DNA from 3 places in the Alteromonas sp. ABM1_013 genome. Region 2 is predicted to be linked to each of the others. Evidence: predicted binding sites of a transcription regulator. Region 2 holds the regulator's gene; each other region holds the start of a gene.
What was found. Region 2 encodes FNR, which switches genes on or off when oxygen is low (the NO sensors DNR and NnrR bind a similar motif). Its sites were predicted from a motif close to TTGATCTAGATCAA; they were not measured.

Region 1: a site for FNR is predicted at 1,875-1,888, ahead of ccoG (cytochrome c oxidase accessory protein CcoG). Genes of this name have one in related genera too.
Region 3: a site for FNR is predicted at 4,135-4,148, ahead of clpB (ATP-dependent chaperone ClpB). Genes of this name have one in related genera too.

The regions. Positions count from the first base shown of each region.
Region 1 is NZ_JBSWXH010000001.1:326,569-332,918, forward strand. Features, by position in the region: gene ACXAGK_RS01425 (serine/threonine protein kinase) at 1-384, opposite strand, end outside; gene ccoG (cytochrome c oxidase accessory protein CcoG) at 381-1,811, opposite strand; gene ACXAGK_RS01435 (hypothetical protein) at 2,293-2,658, shown strand; gene ACXAGK_RS01440 (DUF3016 domain-containing protein) at 2,777-3,322, shown strand; gene ACXAGK_RS01445 (acyl-CoA dehydrogenase family protein) at 3,418-5,178, opposite strand; gene ACXAGK_RS01450 (SDR family NAD(P)-dependent oxidoreductase) at 5,455-6,246, shown strand.
Region 2 is NZ_JBSWXH010000003.1:800,899-807,248, reverse strand. Features, by position in the region: gene ttcA (tRNA 2-thiocytidine(32) synthetase TtcA) at 1-355, opposite strand, end outside; gene uspE (universal stress protein UspE) at 591-1,514, opposite strand; gene fnr (fumarate/nitrate reduction transcriptional regulator Fnr) at 1,805-2,545, opposite strand; gene ACXAGK_RS11800 (sulfite exporter TauE/SafE family protein) at 2,591-3,250, opposite strand; gene ccoS (cbb3-type cytochrome oxidase assembly protein CcoS) at 3,237-3,467, opposite strand; gene ACXAGK_RS11790 (heavy metal translocating P-type ATPase) at 3,469-5,919, opposite strand; gene ACXAGK_RS11785 (FixH family protein) at 5,919-6,350, opposite strand, start outside.
Region 3 is NZ_JBSWXH010000002.1:854,077-860,426, forward strand. Features, by position in the region: gene ACXAGK_RS08345 (sigma-70 family RNA polymerase sigma factor) at 1-522, shown strand, start outside; gene ACXAGK_RS08350 (ChrR family anti-sigma-E factor) at 515-1,258, shown strand; gene ACXAGK_RS08355 (outer membrane protein assembly factor BamD) at 1,386-2,150, opposite strand; gene rluD (23S rRNA pseudouridine(1911/1915/1917) synthase RluD) at 2,336-3,319, shown strand; gene pgeF (peptidoglycan editing factor PgeF) at 3,336-4,091, shown strand; gene clpB (ATP-dependent chaperone ClpB) at 4,342-6,350, shown strand, end outside.

The DNA of each region.
Region 1 (6,350 bases), on a different contig from region 2:
CCCCATCCATTCGAGCTGATCAAGGTTGTCGTTTTCAAATTGTCTACCGCCTACCGAAGGGAATAGCGTAAATCGATAGTCAGTCTCTGCCACCGTATGATGATGGAGTGTTTTACCGTTTAAAGCTAAAGGTGCAGCCAATGGGATTTCGTTATCCATGAGTTCTGCGGCGAACTCATGCTCTTCAAGAATTTGCGCATCTGTCCATCGACCTGGGCGATAGAATTTTGCCACATAGCGCTGACCGTCTTCAGCCAAAAATTGATAAACGCGGTTTTCATAGCTGTTGAGCGCTAGCAGGCCGCTTTGAAGAAAAATGCCCTGACTTTCCAGGGCATCTAATATGGTGTCTGGGCTAAGCCCAGAAAAAGAAAAATCTGTCATCGATAAAGGAACTTCGTTGGTTCATCAACCGTAACCGTTTCCCCATCAATAGTGGTGGTTACACTGATAAAAATATCGGTAACCGTATCTTCCAGATTATAAGCGTCCGTTGCAACAGAAATCGGCGTACTGTAAACCGCACCACCTTTAACTGTTACTTCTTGCTCGCCTATGTATTCGTAGTCAGGAAGACCTTTTACAGCAATAGTATACGTTTGCTCTTGCTGGGTTTTGTTGAGCACTTTTATGGTATATACGTTTTCAATAAGCCCTTCATTGGTCTCGCGGTACAGTGAGTTTCTGTCGCGGATGATGTCGACTTCAGTTGGGCTGCGTGTCCAAATATTGGCGAATAACAAACCCGTCATCACCAGAAGAACGACAAAGTAACCAATTAGCTTAGGACGAAAAACGTGAGTCTTGCCGCCCGCAAGTTCTTCCTCTGAGGTAAAGCTTATCAAGCCTTTGGGGTAGCCCATTTTATCCATTACGCCATTACAGGCATCAACACAGGCACCGCAGTTGATGCATTCGTATTGAAGGCCGTTGCGAATATCAATACCGGTAGGGCAGACTTGAACACATAAATTACAGTCAATGCAGTCACCTAAGCCTTTTTCCTGCACCTGTTCGTGACTGAGCTTTCGAGGGCGTGGGCCGCGCTGTTCGCCGCGTTTTGCATCGTAAGATACGGTAAATGTATCTTTGTCGAACATGGCAGATTGGAATCGTGCATAAGGGCAAATGTGGGTACACATGATTTCACGCATGTAGCCTGCATTCCCGTAGGTACAAACTGCAAAGAAAATAACAGAAAACCCTGCCCAGAAACTGGTATCGAATGTGACGAAATCAACAAACAGAGCATCAATTGGCGTGAAGTAGCCGACAAAGGTTAGCGCAGTTAATAGGGCTACCAATACCCAAGCGGTATGCTTCGCCGTTTTACGCAAAAATTTATCTGCATCCATTTTACGCGCATCTAGCGCTATACGCTTGTTACGCGGGCCTTCGAACTTCTCTTCAAACCATGTGTATATGTATACCCATGTCGTCTGCGGGCACATAAAGCCACACCACACTCTACCTGCGAAGGTGGTGACGAAAAATAATGCAAAAGCAGAAACAATGAATATATAGGCCAGTAAGGTAAGGTCTTGAGGCCACAAAGTAAGAGAAAAAATAGTAAAACGCTGTTCGCCAATATCAAGCAGTACGGCCTGATGGCCGTTGTACTGAATCCATGGAATGATGGCAAAAAGGGCTAAAAAGAAAAGACCGAAGAAACGTCTAAACGTTTCCAAGGGGCCCTGCACGGCGCGCACATAAATACGGCTACGGGAGTCGTGACGTTTACCCTCTGTGGCTCCTTTGGGTTTATGTACTTTTACCGGTGTTACGTTTTTGACCGGTATTTGTTCATTCATAGCTTAACCTTATGTGACGTAACAAACTGCTTGTGCAGTATAACCGCGTTCAACACGTCATATTTAATATAGATCAATAATGCGGCGTATGGTCTACCTTTTTAAACTTTCAGTCAATACTGAAAGTTCAGAAAATAATGCTGGTGGCTTGTTATTTTTCTTTTGCATTATGTCATTTTGTAAATTTCTACATACAGCGACATGGCTAATGAGCGTAAAATTGAATAAATGGTTAGCCCTAAAAAGTGTCGGTCGAAAAAGTATACAAGTTATACCTTAGTATAAACTATCGTGTTTACAGTAAGTTAGATAACACACTACCATGCAGCGCAATTATGTGGCCAATAAGTGTCCAAATCATGTACAGTGAACCTTGTTGTAATACAAATTAGCAAAGCATTTATTAAGTATATTGTTGGTGAAAAGCGCACAAAGTAGGCGCTATTTGTTGTAAACCCCTATCAAAGTTAGCTGAGAAGTTATGTTACGGTTCTTTATTATCGCTGCGGAAATTATTGTTTTGGTAATAGTGCTGCGCTCTCCTTTTGTCCAGTATTTATTTGAAGATATTCAAAACTCTGTCTCTGACTGGCTGGTGTCCATTGCCACCCTTCCAGAGCGAAAAGAGTTACGTAGTTTGCAAGATAAAATAAATATTGAACTAAGCCCTTTGAAACCTTACCAGCAAAGCTACGTTAAACTAATTACCGCCGATGCTGCAAGCGTAAAACGCTTTCACCACACCTATTGTGAAAACGATGATATAAACCCTAATTTTACGGGAACTAAACGCGCAAAACTGTGCCTAATCATTAAGCAGTCGCCGGTTATGCAAGTTTCAAAGTGACATTAGCTTTTTGAGTAAGAAAAAGTTAAATCTAAAACTTTTCTAAGGTTTTTTTGATTAATAACTTTCTCAACGCTTGCTAACTTAAGGTTAAACGACTGAATTTAGGAGCATGAAAGTGAATAAATTACGTACTTTTTCTTGTTTAAGTTGCGCCGCAGCCGTAGGGGCTCTAGTTGTTTTTGCGCCAACCCAAGCCGCTGAGGTAGAGATAACATGGGAAGAGCCAGAATCTTACAGCGATGTCAGGCCAGCCAATGAATCTCGTAAACGCTTTCGTGAGCGAACTTTAAAAGACTTAGAAGAACACATTACAGAATTAGCTAGCGACCTGCCCGAATCACAGGTACTGTCGATGACGGTGACAAACGTTGATTTGGCTGGTCAAGTTTGGCCGAGCCAGTTTGTAGGTTTTGGCAGCGGGGCTGGCAGCGATGTGCGAATAATTAAACGCATAGATATTCCAAGAATGACGTTTAGTTACTCGCTATCTAATTCTGATGGTCAGGTCATTTTAAGTGGTGAGGATGTGAAGCTTAAAGACATGGACTTTATGGAGTCGAATATTCGTCACAACCGCACCGAGTCGTTATCGTACGAGAAAGCCATGCTCAACGACTGGTTTGCTGATACGTTCTCCACGCAAGTCGCGGCAAACGATTAATACACTTTTTTAAAAAGGTAATAAAAAAGGTCACGTGTAGTGACCTTTTTTGTGTTTTTAGTCCAAGTTTGTTGGGCTAAGAAAGCGTATGTTGCTTACAGGTAATCAAACTCATTGCCCGAAATAGCGAGTGTGCTTTCAGGGCCTGCTTTGTAAGCGGCTTTATGTGCGTCACGGCGTACTAAGATACGTTCCATATAGAAGTCACGTGTCTTCATCTTCGAAGCGGCAAGTACCATATTGCCCGATGCCTGAGCTTTATCAGCCATGCTGTACCAAAGTACACCAATCAATGAATAGGCGCTGTATGCCAAGTAATCGCAGGCAGCTGCTGCAGCGGTAGTTGCATCCATACCTAAACAATCGGCTGAAGATGCACGCCAATCATCAAGAATACCTTGAGCGAGACCTTTCGCTTCACTGTCTTGAATGTCGCTAACTAATGCACTAAACGCTTTATAAGTAGCTTCCATCATTTGTCCGCCATCGCGGGTAAGCTTACGGCCGATAAGGTCTAGGGCCTGTATACCGTTCGTTCCTTCGTACAGCATTGCAATGCGCACATCGCGCATAAGTTGTTCCATGCCCCACTCACGAATAAAACCGTGACCACCGAATACCTGTACACCTAGGCTAGTCGTTTCAAGGCCCATATCGGTCATAAAGGCTTTACAGATAGGCGTTAAAAACTGAAGTATTTTGTCGGCATCTTCTTTTTCTTGGCCCTCACCAAGCTTTTCTACGTCCATAAATTTAGCGTAGAAAAGTGAAAGTGCACGGCAACCTTCAATCAATGATTTTTGTGTAAGTAGCATACGCGCTACGTCAGGTTGAAATACGATTGGGTCTGCTTTGCCCTCTGGGTTTTGGATACCCTGTGGTGCGCGAGACTGCACACGTTCGCGTGCGTAGGTTAGCGCGCCCTGGTACGAGGCTTCTGCCGCACCTAAGCCTTGCAGGCCTACTTGGAACCGGGCGTCGTTCATCATAGTGAACATGCATGCTAAACCTTGGTTTTCTTCACCGACAAGGTAGCCTGTTGCGCCGTCGAAGTTCATGACACAGGTTGGGCTCGCTTTGATCCCCATTTTGTGTTCAATGCTTCCTACTGAAAGGCTGTTCGCCTCACCTGGCTCATTGCTAGCATCTGGAAGGAATTTAGGCACTAAAAACAGGCTTATACCTTTAACACCTTTTGGTGCGTCAGGAAGGCGAGCTAGCACAAGGTGAATAACGTTCGAGCTCCAGTCTTGATCACCAGCAGTAATAAATATCTTGTTACCGGTTACTTTGTAGCTACCGTCGCCTTGTGGCTCAGCTTTAGTGCTAAGCAAGCTCAAATCGGTTCCCGCGTGAGGCTCGGTCAGGTTCATGGTACCTGTCCACTCACCGCTGATTAGCTTAGCAAGGTAGATATCTTTCAATTCTTTACTGGCGTGCTTAGTAACCGCAAGCGTGGCGCTTTCGGTAAGCATAGTGGTTAAGCGCCAGCTTAAGTTCGCCGCGTTTAACATTTCGTGAACAGGCACCGCCATAGTGTACGGCAAGTCTTGCCCGTCGTACTCGGCAGTGCCTAGCATTGCGTTCCAGCCGTTAGCAACATATTCCTGATAAGCATCTGCAAAGCCTTTAGGTGTGGTAATTTTACCGTCTTCAAGCTTACAGCCTTCCTCATCGCCCTCACGGTTAAGAGGGGCAACCACATCCAAGGCAAACTTTGCGCCTTGCGCAATAATTTCATTGGCTAGTTCGCTATCAAAGTCGCTGATACCGAGCTTTTCGTAGTGAGCATCAAGTCCAAGCCAGTCTTTTAATAAGAACTGAAAATCAGTTGTAGGGGCGTGGTACAGAGGCATGGATGACTCCTTTTTCAAACAAGTGTTTTAATTTCGCCTATTATAGTCACAAAAAGCGTAGTCCGAATAGTCCGTTAAAGGAAAGTTAATAATAAATTTGGATGATGTGGTAATGAGAGCAGCTCATTAAAATGCTGGTGATGATGTCTCGTGTGTCACTGTTAATATAGAATGGTGAACACAAATGCTTAGCTTGCTTGCAATTCACATTCTCACTGGCATGCTTAGCCTACATTGAAATAATACATACGCACCAGCAACACGGTACATAAAGTCATGAATTCAGATAGCGCGAAGAAAAACCTTGAGCATAGTAGTAATGAAGCGCAGGCCCCGGTTTGTATAGTCACGGGGGGAAGCTTGGGTATCGGTTTTGCGGTATGCAAGTTGTTTAGCGAAAATGGCTATCAAGTGGTTAACTTAGATATAAGAGACTTTGAGCAAGCGGTGCCTAACGCTATTTGGAAGCCTTGTGATGTAAGCGTGGTAAGTAACATTAAGGCTGCAATCGATGAAGTTATGACGGCTTATCAACGCATAGACGCGTTAGTGTGTAATGCTGGTATCCACGTGTCTGCAACTATTGAGGGTACCGACGAAGCCTTACTTGATAGGGTACTTAGCCTGAACGTTAAAGGCGCCTATGGCGCAATTAAATCTTGCTTGCCGACGATGAAAAAGCAGGGTAGTGGAGCCATTGTGGTGATGGGATCTGATCAGTCGTTTGTAGGAAAGCGAAACTCCTTTGCCTACGGGGTAAGTAAAGGTGCGCTGGCGTCTATTGCAAAAACCACGGCACTTGATTATGCCCCATACAACATTCGCGTGAACGCGGTATGTCCAGGCACCATTGAAACACCTTTATTCCATAACGCGATTGACAATTATGTAGCTCGCTCAGGCGAAATTAAAAGTGAAGTGGTAGCCGAAGAAGCTGCAGCTCAGCCCATTGGGCGGTTAGGTCAGCCAGAGGATGTTGCGGAACTGACCTATTTTTTATGTAGCGATAAGGCGTCTTTCATCACGGGAAGTTTGTACGCTGTGGATGGAGGCTATACGGCACAATAGAAAGGGCGCGATAAATAGAGTTCAACACAAGCGGCGCAAAAAGAGGCACAGAAGGCGCAGCTCACTAGTGAGAGCGAAATAGGAACACAGCAAGTAGGTGATGT
Region 2 (6,350 bases):
TAGAGTAGGTGTCTTCTTCTACAATCTTGTAATCGACGCCTATGCTGTCTAAATACTCGGGCAAGATATGTTCAGGAAAACCAGGTTGCTTCTGGTCAAGATTTACCGCAATAATATCAAAATGAATAGGCGCAATCTTCTTTAAAAACAATAAAATATCAAGCATGGTATAGCTGTCTTTACCTCCCGATAAACACACCATAACCTTGTCGTTGTTTTCAATCATACCGAAATCGCCAATGGCCTTACCCACGTTGCGACGAAGTCGTTTCTGAAGTTTGTTGAAGTTGTACTTTTGCTTACTTTGCGCGGCGTTTAACGTCGGCGCATCAGCACTGCTTGTGCCTAAACTCATAATTAACTAGCTTGGTTTGTGATAAAGGCGCCATTATACATTAAAGCGCCTTTTCGAGACTATGGCTGTGTTGTTAAATTTATCGAGAAGCGTTAAGTATTGATTTAAGCGTGTATGATCAACTTTCAGCATTAACTGCTAAATGCGCAGTTTTTTTTCATGAAAAACGCCCATCGCCGATTCGCCATTTGTCGCCACCAAGTGACTTGGTATTTAAACGAAATTAAGTCGTTAACTACACGGTTATCGGTGATTCAAACCCATCTGGCTTAATCGCAAGTACGTCACAATTTAGTTCATCAATAACGTGCTCGGCAGTATTGCCAATAAGCGCCGCCGAAATACCAACCCGTCCCACGGTGCCTATTACAACTAACTCGGCATCGAGTGTTTTAGCCACTTGCGGGATAACTTTTTCAGGCAAGCCTTCTTTCACCACACATTTATTTTCTGGAATACCATATTTCAGCGCGTGACTACGCATTTCTTTCATATGATGATTTTTTACCGCATCGTGATACGTATCAGGGTCAAACTCTGGCACTTCAATGGCAATGTTAAGTGGAGTTGTAGGGTAGCTATTCACTAAATTAACGTTACCTTTTAGCAAAGAGGCATAATCGTTAGCGATTATCGTAAGCTTGTCGTTTAGTGCAGCATGCTCATCATCTTCACTGCCTACGTTTACTGCAGCTATAATTTCACCGCCTTCTGGCCAGTCGTGTTCTTTAACGAGCAGTACAGGGCGTGGGCACTTGCGCATTAGATGCCAGTCTGTAGGGGTAAAGATTACTGAGGCAAGGTCGTCATGTTTTTTAGTGGCTTTTACCACCAAGTCGATTTGGTTATTAAGGGCGTAATAAATAATCGACTCATAAGCACGGTTGTTCCACTCAACCACAATATCGGTCTCTGAAAAGCCTTGTTCTTTTAGCTGGGCAGATAACCATTTGGCGTGCTCTTTTGTAACGGCATCGCGCATTGATTCACGTTCGTCGGGGCTAAGCATGGTTGTCATATCGTAAGACAAATCATATACCACCATCATAGCGGTAACCGTGGCGCCGGTTTTTGACGCAAGTTCATAGGCACGGCTTAGGGCAGGCTGGTTGTCGCGTTCCGCGTCCACCACGGCAAGAATTCGTTTACACTCAATCATAACGTCTCCTCAACTACAAAGCTTTGTATGGCTGTCGACATCGATATTGTTTCAAAACAGTTTATATAAACCATTTACATTAACTATAAACGACATTTGGAAAAACGTGAGTTGTTTTGGATCAAGGCGTAAATAATTCGTTGATAAAAAAAGGGCCAATTCGAATGTTACGGGAGCTTTAACGCCCAATGGATGGATATCGTGTTACTCAGTGAGGGAATACAGTGAAATTTTAAAGATTAAAACTAAAAAGCGCGCATGTAGCGCGCTAAAGATAACAGAAGAATAAATTAACCGTTACAGACTACGCTAGGGCCATTTAACGCCTCCAACTTGGTATTTAACCGATCAAAATCCAAAATAGAGATCAATTTACCGTCTACTTTGATAATGTTTTCTTTCTGAAAACGGCTTAATAGGCGACTAATGGTTTCTATCGTTAAGCCTAAGTAGTTGCCGATTTCGTTTCGGGTCATAGTTAGGTGAAATTCTCTGTGCGAGAAGCCACGCTCTTCAAAGCGCTGAGATAAGTGTGAGATGAAATACAATAAACGCTCTTCCGCCGTACGCTTGTTTAAAAGCATGATCATGTCGTGATCTTGTTTAATTTCTGCGCTCATAAAGCTCATGATCTGATGGCGAAGCTTGGGAAATTGCACAGACATCTCATCTAGTGTGTCATAAGGCAACTCACACACCATGGCGGTTTCTAGCGCAGAAGTGTAGCTTTGATGTTTATTCTCCCGCAGGGCATCGAAACCAATAATATCACCAGGGAAGTGGAAGCCGGTGATTTGCTCTTCACCTTCTTGGTTGGTTACAAATGATTTGAAAGAGCCAGTTCTAACGGCGAAAAGCGAACGAAATTTATCGCCAGTTTGAATGAGCGTATCACCTTTGTGAAGCGGCTTTTTGCGCTCAATTATATCGTCAAGAGACTCGATTTCTGTTTTGTTCAGCGCCACCGGTAAACACAAGTGACTGAAGCTACAGTTTTGACAGTGAATAGAAAATTGGCTTCCTTTGCTCATAATACATGCTCTTTTGAAGATTACCCAATAATGATACACCCATTTTTAAACGATTGCGCCATGAATAAGATAAGCCGCATAAATGGCCATTATTACGGCAATTATTTGTCTAACGTTATTGTTTTGAAAACTGCTAACAATATACTGACTGCCTGCACTTGCTGCGAGTAGCGTTGGCAAAGTACCTAAACCGAAGAAAAACATGATGGCAGCGCCCTGCAATGCATTCCCCGCCGCTAAAGACCAAGTAAGTGTTGAATACACTAATCCACAAGGCAACCAGCCCCAAATAAACCCATAAGGAATAGCACTAAAAGGGGTTTTGAAAGGTAAAAAACGCTTAGATAACGGCTGCAGTTTAGAAAATAAACCTTTGCCTGCGTTTTCTAACACCGTTAACCCTGTCCACCATTTGCCTAAATAACAGGCCAACAACAGCAACATAATACCGCTGAGTAAAGACAGGGCATAATTGGCCAGAGGAATATAGTCTGCTGCAATTTTGCCAAGTGCGCCGGTCAGTGCGCCAGCAATGGTGTAGCTAGCTATGCGCCCCATGTTATAGGCTAGGGCGTAAGGCACTGCTGAAGCACCTTTTGGTGACACCATTCTTAGCGCTGCCACTATACCGCCGCACATGCCCACGCAGTGAACACCGCCCGCTAAGCCGATAAGAAAAGCTGAGAAGTAATTAATCCCCTCCATGCTGCCCTTGGTTTTTCTCTACTTTAGTATTCTGAAGTTGCTTGCGTTGTTCAGCGAGCTTTTTTTCTTCGGGCGGAAGATCATCGTCAAACAGTATGCTGTAACCTTGACGGTCTAAATCTTCAAACTGATTAGTTTTAACCGCCCAAAAGAATATTACGATAGCGACGGCTACTATAATGATGGCGATTGGAATTAAAACGTAAATAATGCTCATACTATTTGCCCAGAAGTCGCGTAGAGTTTGTCACTACTATGATACTGCTTAATGACATGCCAACAACCGCCATCCACGGCGAAAGTAGGCCAGATACGGCGAAAGGTAAGATCAAAACGTTGTAACCTACCGACCAACCAATATTTTGTCTTATTTTTTGCTTCACTTGATGCGCAGTTCGAATGAGTTCTGGCACAGAAAGCAGCTGATCGCCAAGCAAAATCACGTCGGCTGCAGTTTTCGCAACATCTGTAGCATTACCTACCGCTATCGCTACATCAGCACTTGCAAGAACAGGGGCGTCATTAATACCATCGCCCATCATCATAACCTTTGAGCCAGATTGCTGCATAGCTTGAACCGCTTCATATTTATGCTCTGGGGTAAGGCCCCCTTTAGCGGTAGAAATTGGTAAAGGTTTGGTGAGGGAATCAACGTTTTGCTGTGTATCGCCGCTTAGTACAGCGAGGGTATGACTTTTTGCCAATATATCGAGGGTTTCTTGGGTATCGTCACGCAGTGAGTCACGAACTTCAAAAGCCGCCATAATACGGCCTTTGACAGTAAGAAATACGTTAGCCGAGGGATAGCGCTCGATAAACGATTGCTGTGATTCGTGAACACTGAACGCTGCTGAGCCCATGGAGAAAAGCGTGTCATTAATTTCACCGCTAATTCCGCCACCTGGCGTGACCGTGAAATTTGTCACTTTGTGTACGGTGTTGCCGCTTGACGTTTTATCACCGCTAAAGTCCTTATTACCGCTAAAGGCTTTTTTGTCGCTAAAGGCTTTAGCAATAGGGTGTTCAGAGCGAGATTCTAGGGCGCGGGCGATTGATAGCGCGCTTTGGCTGTCTACGCCGTCAGCATACCAGGCGTTTGATATAGTGAACTTACCTTGTGTCAGCGTACCGGTTTTGTCGAGTGCGATAGTGTCAATGCCAGTGATTTGCTCAAGAGCATCGGCACGCTTTAGCAAAATACCTTGTCTGTTTAATTTCGCCATAGCGCAAGTGAGCGCTGATGGCGTGGCTAACCCTAGGGCGCAAGGACAGGTTGCTACCAACACGGAAATGGTGATCCAAAACGCATCATCACTGCCGTTATAAGCCCAAAAGGTGTAAGTTAACGCTGAAATCAATAATACAGCGGTCACAAAGTATCTAGAGAAATTATCGGCTATCTGTGCAGCCTTGGGCTTGCTCGCCATCGCACTTGCTTGAAGCCTTACAATTTGATTTACCAGCGCATTTTTAAGTGTTTGCGTAACCGTAATGGTAAGGCTACCGTCCTGACATACGGTACCGCCATATACAGTGCTGTTATCTGACTTTCGTACTGGGTTAAATTCACCCGTTAGCATAGATTCGTCAACCGCAGCGTTACCCTCTGTAACCAGCCCATCAATGGGGATGGTTTCACCAGGCTTAACCAGCACTACATCGTGTACCTTTAGCTGCTTTGCTAGACATTCAGTAACGCTGCCATCTGGCATTAATTTAGTCGCTGACACAGGAACATACTGCATCATATTGGCAGAGATCTGTGCGGCGCGATGACGACTGCGATGTTCTAAGAATCGGCTGAGTAACAGCAGAAAAATAAACATACAAATGGATTCGAAATACACTTCGCCTTGCTCTAATACGGTAGAACGAATACCGGCAATATAGGTACCGAATATGGCAAGCGTAACAGGTACATCCATATTAACTGTTTTAGCGCTTAGCGCTTTAGCGGCTCCGACATAGAAGGTGCTACCAGAATACAGTACAACCGGGGTAGTGAGTGTAAGGGCGACCCAATAAAAATATTGGCGGGTCTCTAACTCAATGGCGCCAAACCAATCAAAATACAGCCCCGTCATCAGCATCATAACCTGCATGGTCATAATACCTGCTAGCCCTAACTTCTTGAGGAAAGTTTTTTGCTCGCGTTTATAACTGGCTTCGTGCTCATCAGGATGAAATGGCGACCCAACATAACCAATACGTTTTAGCGTAGAAAGAATTTGGCTAAGTTTAATTTGAAACGGTGACCAAGTAACTAAAGCCCGACGCTCTTGAACATTTACAGCTACTTGCTTGATGCCTTCAACTTTCGATAATTGCTTTTCAATAAGCCAGCCACAGGCAGCGCATGTAATACCCTCAAGGGTTAGCTGAATTTGCTTATCTTGCCCTTCTTCAAACACGAACTCTTCCTGAAGGGAAGGGTCGTCGTACACCTTGAGTTTATCTAAGGTTTCCAAAATCCCATCGTCAGACTTTTGCGCAGGTTCTGTTCTAAACTGGTAATAGTCTTCTAAACCATTATTAACAATAGCTTCTGCAACGGCTAAGCAGCCAGGGCAACACATGTCGCGTTGTTGCCCCAATATGACAGTAGTGAACTTCCCATCGTCTGCGGCTGCCACAGGAAGCCCACAATGGTAACAATCGTGATTGGCCATTATGGATTGAACTTCATTTTTCCAGAATGGGGTAGATAGACGGTGTTTTGAATTTTCCAGCTATCATCAATAGGAGTGAGCGATAAGCGCCATTTACCGTCTAGGTTTTCTTCAATAAAACCGCGATAAATACCGTTGGCATCTCGACTTAGTAAAACGCTGACATCACGCTCTTCAAGCGTTACGTGATAAAAGCTCAATTTAACAGCATTACCTTCTTGAGGAATGCCCGAGTGAAATTGCAGCGCTATGCTGCCATCTTCAATGGTTAAATCGGTAGTAATATTTAAACGGCGGGCGATTGCCTCTTTGTCTAGACGTGCATTAATTGCTTTACCTTCTTTGTAGTAATCGTCTACCACAAGGCTATCTTCGGTAGAAATAGCAAGGTTTAACAACACGCCACCCATGATCAGGGTAATAATAGGAAC
Region 3 (6,350 bases), on a different contig from region 2:
GCTGACGCCAGATGCAAACGATCCTTTGCTAGAGTATTTAACTATTTCGCACCTCGCTTGCGCTCATATGCTTTGAAACAAATGGGAAATGAGGCGTTAGCGATGGAACTTGTTCAAGACACCATGTCAAACGTTTGGCAAAAAGCACATCTTTTTAATGCCGAGAAAGGGTCGCCATCGACATGGATTTTTACAATTGCGCGTAATATACGTTTTGACATGCTGCGTAAGTTGCAGAACCGAAAAGAAGACGTGTGTTCTGATGATTTGTGGCCAGTGCTTTGCGAGCAAACGGCAGACGCGAATGAAGCGCCACTTGACGAGCAGGTCACGTTAGAGCAAATTGGTCACTTATTTGAATCACTGCCGGTAAAACAAAAAGCGGTGGTAGAAGCTATCTATATTGATGGCAAGTCTCAGCAGGAAGTCGCCGACGAACTTTCCATTCCATTAGGTACAGTAAAGTCTCGTACGCGTTTGGCGCTTCAAAGATTAAAGGTCATGTTAAACGATAATGATTAGGTTTCATCCCAGTGCCCAACAACTGAAAGATTTCGTTGAGGGCACGCTGTCACCTGCTACATCTTTGATGGTTTCGGCACATTGCGATATGTGTCCGAAGTGTCAACGATTTGTTGAGATTGAGACAGAAAGCTTAGCTGCACAAATGATGTCAGCTGTAAGTGAGAATGTTTTCGCGACTTCTGATGCCTCGCTTCAGTTTGGCGATATGTTTTCACAAATTACACAACTCCCACAATCCTCTGGCGAAAGCATTGAGGCCGCTGGTGTTTCTGAATATCGAGAAACTTTTAAAAAGCCTCGGGCACCATCTAAATCAGAAAACTTAAGTTCTATTGAATTGGATGGCAGAACGTTTACTTTACCTCGAACCCTTCACCGGTATATTGAAAAGACTGGAAACTGGTCAAGTTTAGTCGGTAAGCTATGGCAGGCCCCGGTTGATTTAGGTAATCAGGGCGTCGCTAATTTTATCTTTATGGGCGGTGGCGGAAGTGTGCCAGAGCATACTCATCGAGGAACTGAATACACGTTAGTTATTGATGGCGAATTTAGTGACGGGCTCAGCCGTTACGATACTGGCGACTTCATTTTCATGGATGGTGAAAAGACCCATACACCCAAGGCTGAAGGAAAAGACGGTTGCTTAGTATTTAGCATTGTAGATCAGCCACTACACTTTACTTCAGGTTTAGCGAGACTATTAAATCCATTTAGCCATCTTTTCTTCCGCTAAAGTTTAAAACGATTGCTTATCAGCTACTGTGCTTACAATCGCTAAATAACAAAAAACGCACTTAAGTGCGTTTTTTCGTTTTAACTATTAATGTTCTATAGTCGTTCGCGTCTCAAACTCTCTTCGACTAGCTAATAAACTCGCTGTCCGGATAGTTAAGTCTAAGTGTCTTCATTGCGTTATCACGAAGCTCTGTAAGACCAAGCTGCTCGTAGCTTGAAACCATAATTTCCAAGGCCTGTTGGACCTGCGTAGTGTTCGGGAAGTGCTCAATAACATAGCGACCACGGTTGGCAGCAGCAACATACGCCTCCCGTCTCATATAAAAGCGTGCAATAGCAATTTCATAACGCGCTAGGCGGTCTTTAATATGAACCATACGTTGCTTCGCATCGGCCGCATACTTGCTGTCTGGATACTGCTGGATAAGCCTGCGAAAGTCTTCAAACGCTGCGCGCGATTTTGATGGGTCTCTATCCGTACGATCGATGTTCATTAACTCTTGGAATAGGTTGCTGTCTGATTCCATGTTAGTTAAGCCACGCATGTAATACGCGTAGTCAACATCAGAGTGATTAGGATTAAGACGGATAAATCTGTCGATAGTGGCAAGTGTTTCTTCGTTCTTACCCGACTTATAGTAGCTGTAAATAAGATCTAGCTGTACTTGGTGAGACAGTGGACCAAACGGGTAACGGGAATCTAGCGCACTTAACGTTTGAGCAGCAGCGCTAAAGTTACCGACCTCCATGCTTTGCTTTGCTCTGTCGTACAGTTGCTGTGCACCCATGTTAGCTAAAACGGCTTTCTCTTCTTTATCTGAAGAACTACATCCTGCGACAGATACCATAGCTCCCAATAAAACGGGAGCCAGTAGACGAAATGATTTCATAATAATTCTATTTTCCTGCTAAACAGTTTAATACTTCGCTGTCTAAGCTCATGTGTTAAACAACAACACTTTAATTGCATTCTAACGTACTAACGACGAGAAAAACCATACAAAAACGTAAACAAGGCAGTGTACAGCGTGAATACTTGTTATAATACCCTTTTTTAGACGTAATCAATGGTGTTATGACACAGTCGCCGAACACAATACAACTAGAAGCTTCAACGGAAGCTGCGCATTTTGGTTTACGCTTAGATCAGGTTTTGGCTGATTTGTTCCCTGAATATTCTCGTTCTAAGTTAAAAACTTGGATTCAGGACGGAAATGTTGCGGTAAATGGTGAAGTGATCACCGTCCCAAGACACAAAATGCAAATGGATGAACTCATTACTGTACAAGCTGAAATGGACGTGCAGGTAACAAGTGTTGCGCAAGACATTGCGCTAGATATTGTTTATGAAGATGAGCACATCTTGGTAATAAATAAACCTGCTGATTTGGTCGTGCATCCTGGCGCGGGAAATCCAAGCGGTACAGTGCTTAATGCATTGCTAAATCACTATCCCGAAATTGACAAAGTTCCACGTGCAGGCATTGTCCACCGTCTTGACAAAGACACTACGGGCTTAATGGTAGTAGCAAAAACAATACCTGCGCAAACGCACCTTGTTGACCAGCTACAGCGCCGCGAGATGAGCCGTGAATATGAAGCTATTGCTCTAGGTACTATGGTTGCGGGTGGTATTGTAGATGAACCTATCGGTAGGCATGCCACAAAGCGCACGCATATGGCAGTTCGCGAAATGGGTAAACCAGCAGTAACGCATTATCGCGTTATTGAAAAGTTCCGCGCTTATACTCATTTGCGTTTGAAGCTTGAAACCGGTCGTACGCACCAAATCCGCGTGCACATGGCACATATAAAGCATCCGCTGTTAGGCGATCAGGTTTACGGCGGGCGTCCGCGTTTACCCAAAGGTGCGTCTGAGGAGTTTATTGCTACGCTTCGCGGATTTCAGCGTCAGGCGTTACATGCCGCTCAGCTATCGCTCTTCCATCCTGAGACCGAAGAGTGGATGACCTGGAAAACGCCGCTTCCTCAAGATATGCAAGACTTGCTAAAAGCGGTGAAGAAAGACTCTACAGACAACCCGCAAGATATGCTTTAAGCAGAACATTGACACTATGACATTTTCAGCTGCAAATTCACCTATTTCATCCGCGCTGGATTTAATTACGCCAGCGTGGTCATGCCCCTCTAATATTGTCGCTTATACAACGACAAGAAAAGGAGGCACGAGCTTAGGTGATTTTGCAGGCTTAAATGTTGGTGCGCACGTGGGAGATGATCTTTTACTAGTTAAAGCCAATAGAAGCTTTCTCCCACACAGCGAAAAGATAACGTGGCTAGAGCAAGTACACAGCAACCGCGTAGTGTCACTGCCAAGCGCGGACACTACCGCTGATGCAGCGTATTCTTCTTCCAATTCACATTTTTGCGCCGTAATGACTGCTGACTGTGTGCCCATCCTATTATGTGATGAGAATGGGCAAGAGGTGGCAGCAGTGCATGCAGGGTGGAAAGGGCTTGAGACTAATATTATTAGAAATGCGGTTGGGCAATTTAACTGCGATGCAAATAAAATCATGGCTTGGATAGGCCCCGCAATCAGCGGTTCTTGCTATGAAGTGGATGCTCAACTGGCGAGTAAGTTTCGCCATGTAGCCGGCGCCGTTGCCAATAGTAGTAATGAGGGTAAATACCTTTTAGATTTACCTTTAGTTGCACAGATGCAATTGCAGCAAGCTGGTGTTGAAGATATCACGCAAAGTAACCTGTGTACTTACACTGACGAGCGACGCTTCTATTCGCATCGGAGAGCCACTCATCAAAACAAACGCACAACTGGGCGCATGGTCAGCGTAATAGGTATGCTTTAGATATCTAATCCTATGGGCATTAGTTCTTAATCCCATCATTTATTTGCGCTAAATCAAAGTTTCTACAGTATTTGTTATCTTTTTGGCTAACTTTTCAATCTCATACTTGAATCACAATTGCGCAGCCTACATAACTAGAACATAAGCAATACCATTCCTCATAGAGCATTGCCCACTCAGCGAGAGTTAAAATGTTCGTAATTGCGGTGTGTTACCGCAGGTATAGTTGTTCACTTATTAGGTTGAGATTATGAGACTAGATAGATTTACCAGTAAATTTCAGCTCGCGATATCCGATGCTCAATCACTCGCATTGGGGCGAGATCATCAATACATTGAACCTGTCCACTTAATGACCGCCATGCTGAATCAGCAAGGTGGTTCAGTACGCCCGTTGCTTGATCAAGCTAACATTAATGTTAACGCACTTCGTTCTGCTTTGAGTCAGGCTATTGAACGTTTACCTAGAATTGAAGGCATTGGTGGTGATGTTCAATTAAGCAAAGACAGTGGCATTTTACTTAACCTTTGCGACAAGATTGCTCAGCAACGAAAAGACGAATATATAACGTCGGAGATCTTCGTGTTAGCAGCCCTTGAAGATAAAGGGCGATTGGGTGAGATCCTTAAAAGTTTGAATATCACCAAAGACGCTATTGAAAGCGCGATAGATGATATGCGTGGCGGACAGAAGGTGACAGACCCTAACGCTGAAGATGTGCGCCAGGCCCTTGAAAAGTACACCACAGACTTAACTGAGCGAGCGGAACAAGGCAAGCTCGACCCGGTAATTGGACGTGATGACGAAATTCGCCGTACCGTTCAAGTTCTGCAGCGCAGAACAAAAAACAACCCCGTGCTTATTGGTGAGCCTGGTGTAGGTAAAACGGCGATTGTAGAAGGGTTAGCGCAGCGCATTATTAACGGTGAAGTGCCTGAAGGATTGAAGAACAAGCGCGTTCTTGCCCTAGATATGGGCGCGTTAGTGGCTGGGGCTAAATACCGCGGTGAGTTTGAAGAACGTTTAAAGGCCGTTCTTAACGAATTGGCTAAAGAAGAAGGCCGCGTCATTCTATTCGTTGACGAACTGCACACCATGGTAGGTGCAGGGAAGGGCGATGGCGCCATGGATGCGGGGAATATGCTTAAACCGGCGCTGGCACGCGGTGAACTTCATTGTGTGGGGGCAACCACGCTAGACGAATATCGTCAGTACATTGAAAAAGACGCTGCGCTTGAGCGCCGTTTTCAGAAAGTATTGGTTGAAGAGCCAAGCGTAGAGGACACTATTGCTATTCTTCGAGGCTTAAAAGAGCGTTATGAACTCCATCACTCCGTAGATATTACTGACCCAGCTATTGTCGCAGCGGCAAGTTTGTCGCATCGTTATATTAGTGACCGTCAATTGCCCGATAAAGCCATCGACCTTATTGATGAAGCGGCCTCTAGCATTCGTTTGCAAATAGACTCTAAGCCAGAGGATATGGACCGTTTGGAGCGCAGGATTATCCAGCTTAAGTTGGAAGAGCAAGCGCTTGCTAAAGAAACAGATGATGCGAGTCATAAGCGCCTCGAAATGATTGAACTTGAGCGCGAGCAAGCAGAAACCAAGTATGCAGAGCTTGAAAAAGTATGGCTAGATGAAAAAGATGCCATGCAGGGTACCCAAACCATCAAAGGGGAACTTGAACAAGCAAAGCTAGATTTAGAAATTGCCCGTCGAGCATCTGATTTGAATCGTATGTCGGAACTTCAGTACGGCCGTATTCCTGAGCTTGAAGCCAAGCTCGAACAGGCGGCTGAAAATGAAACCCGTGAGACCACGCTTCTTAAAAATAAAGTAACGGATATTGAAATTGCAGATGTGCTCTCGCGATGGACAGGTATTCCTGTAGCGAGAATGCTTGAAGGCGAGCGCGAGAAGCTGTTGCGTATGGAAGATGTCCTTCATAAACGTGTAGTAGGGCAAGAAGAAGCCGTTGAAGCAGTATCAAATGCTATTCGCCGTTCACGTGCGGGGCTTGCCGATCCAAACCGTCCAATTGGCTCATTCTTGTTTCTAGGTCCAACGGGCGTAGGTAAAACTGAGCTCTGCAAAGCCTTGGCTGGCTTTATGTTCGATACTGAAGACGCCATGGTGCGTATCGATATGTCTGAGTTTATGGAAAAACACTCGGTCGCCCGTTTAGTCGGTGCGCCTCCTGGCTACGTTGGCTATGAGGAGGGTGGCTACTTAACCGAAGCAGTGCGCCGCAAGCC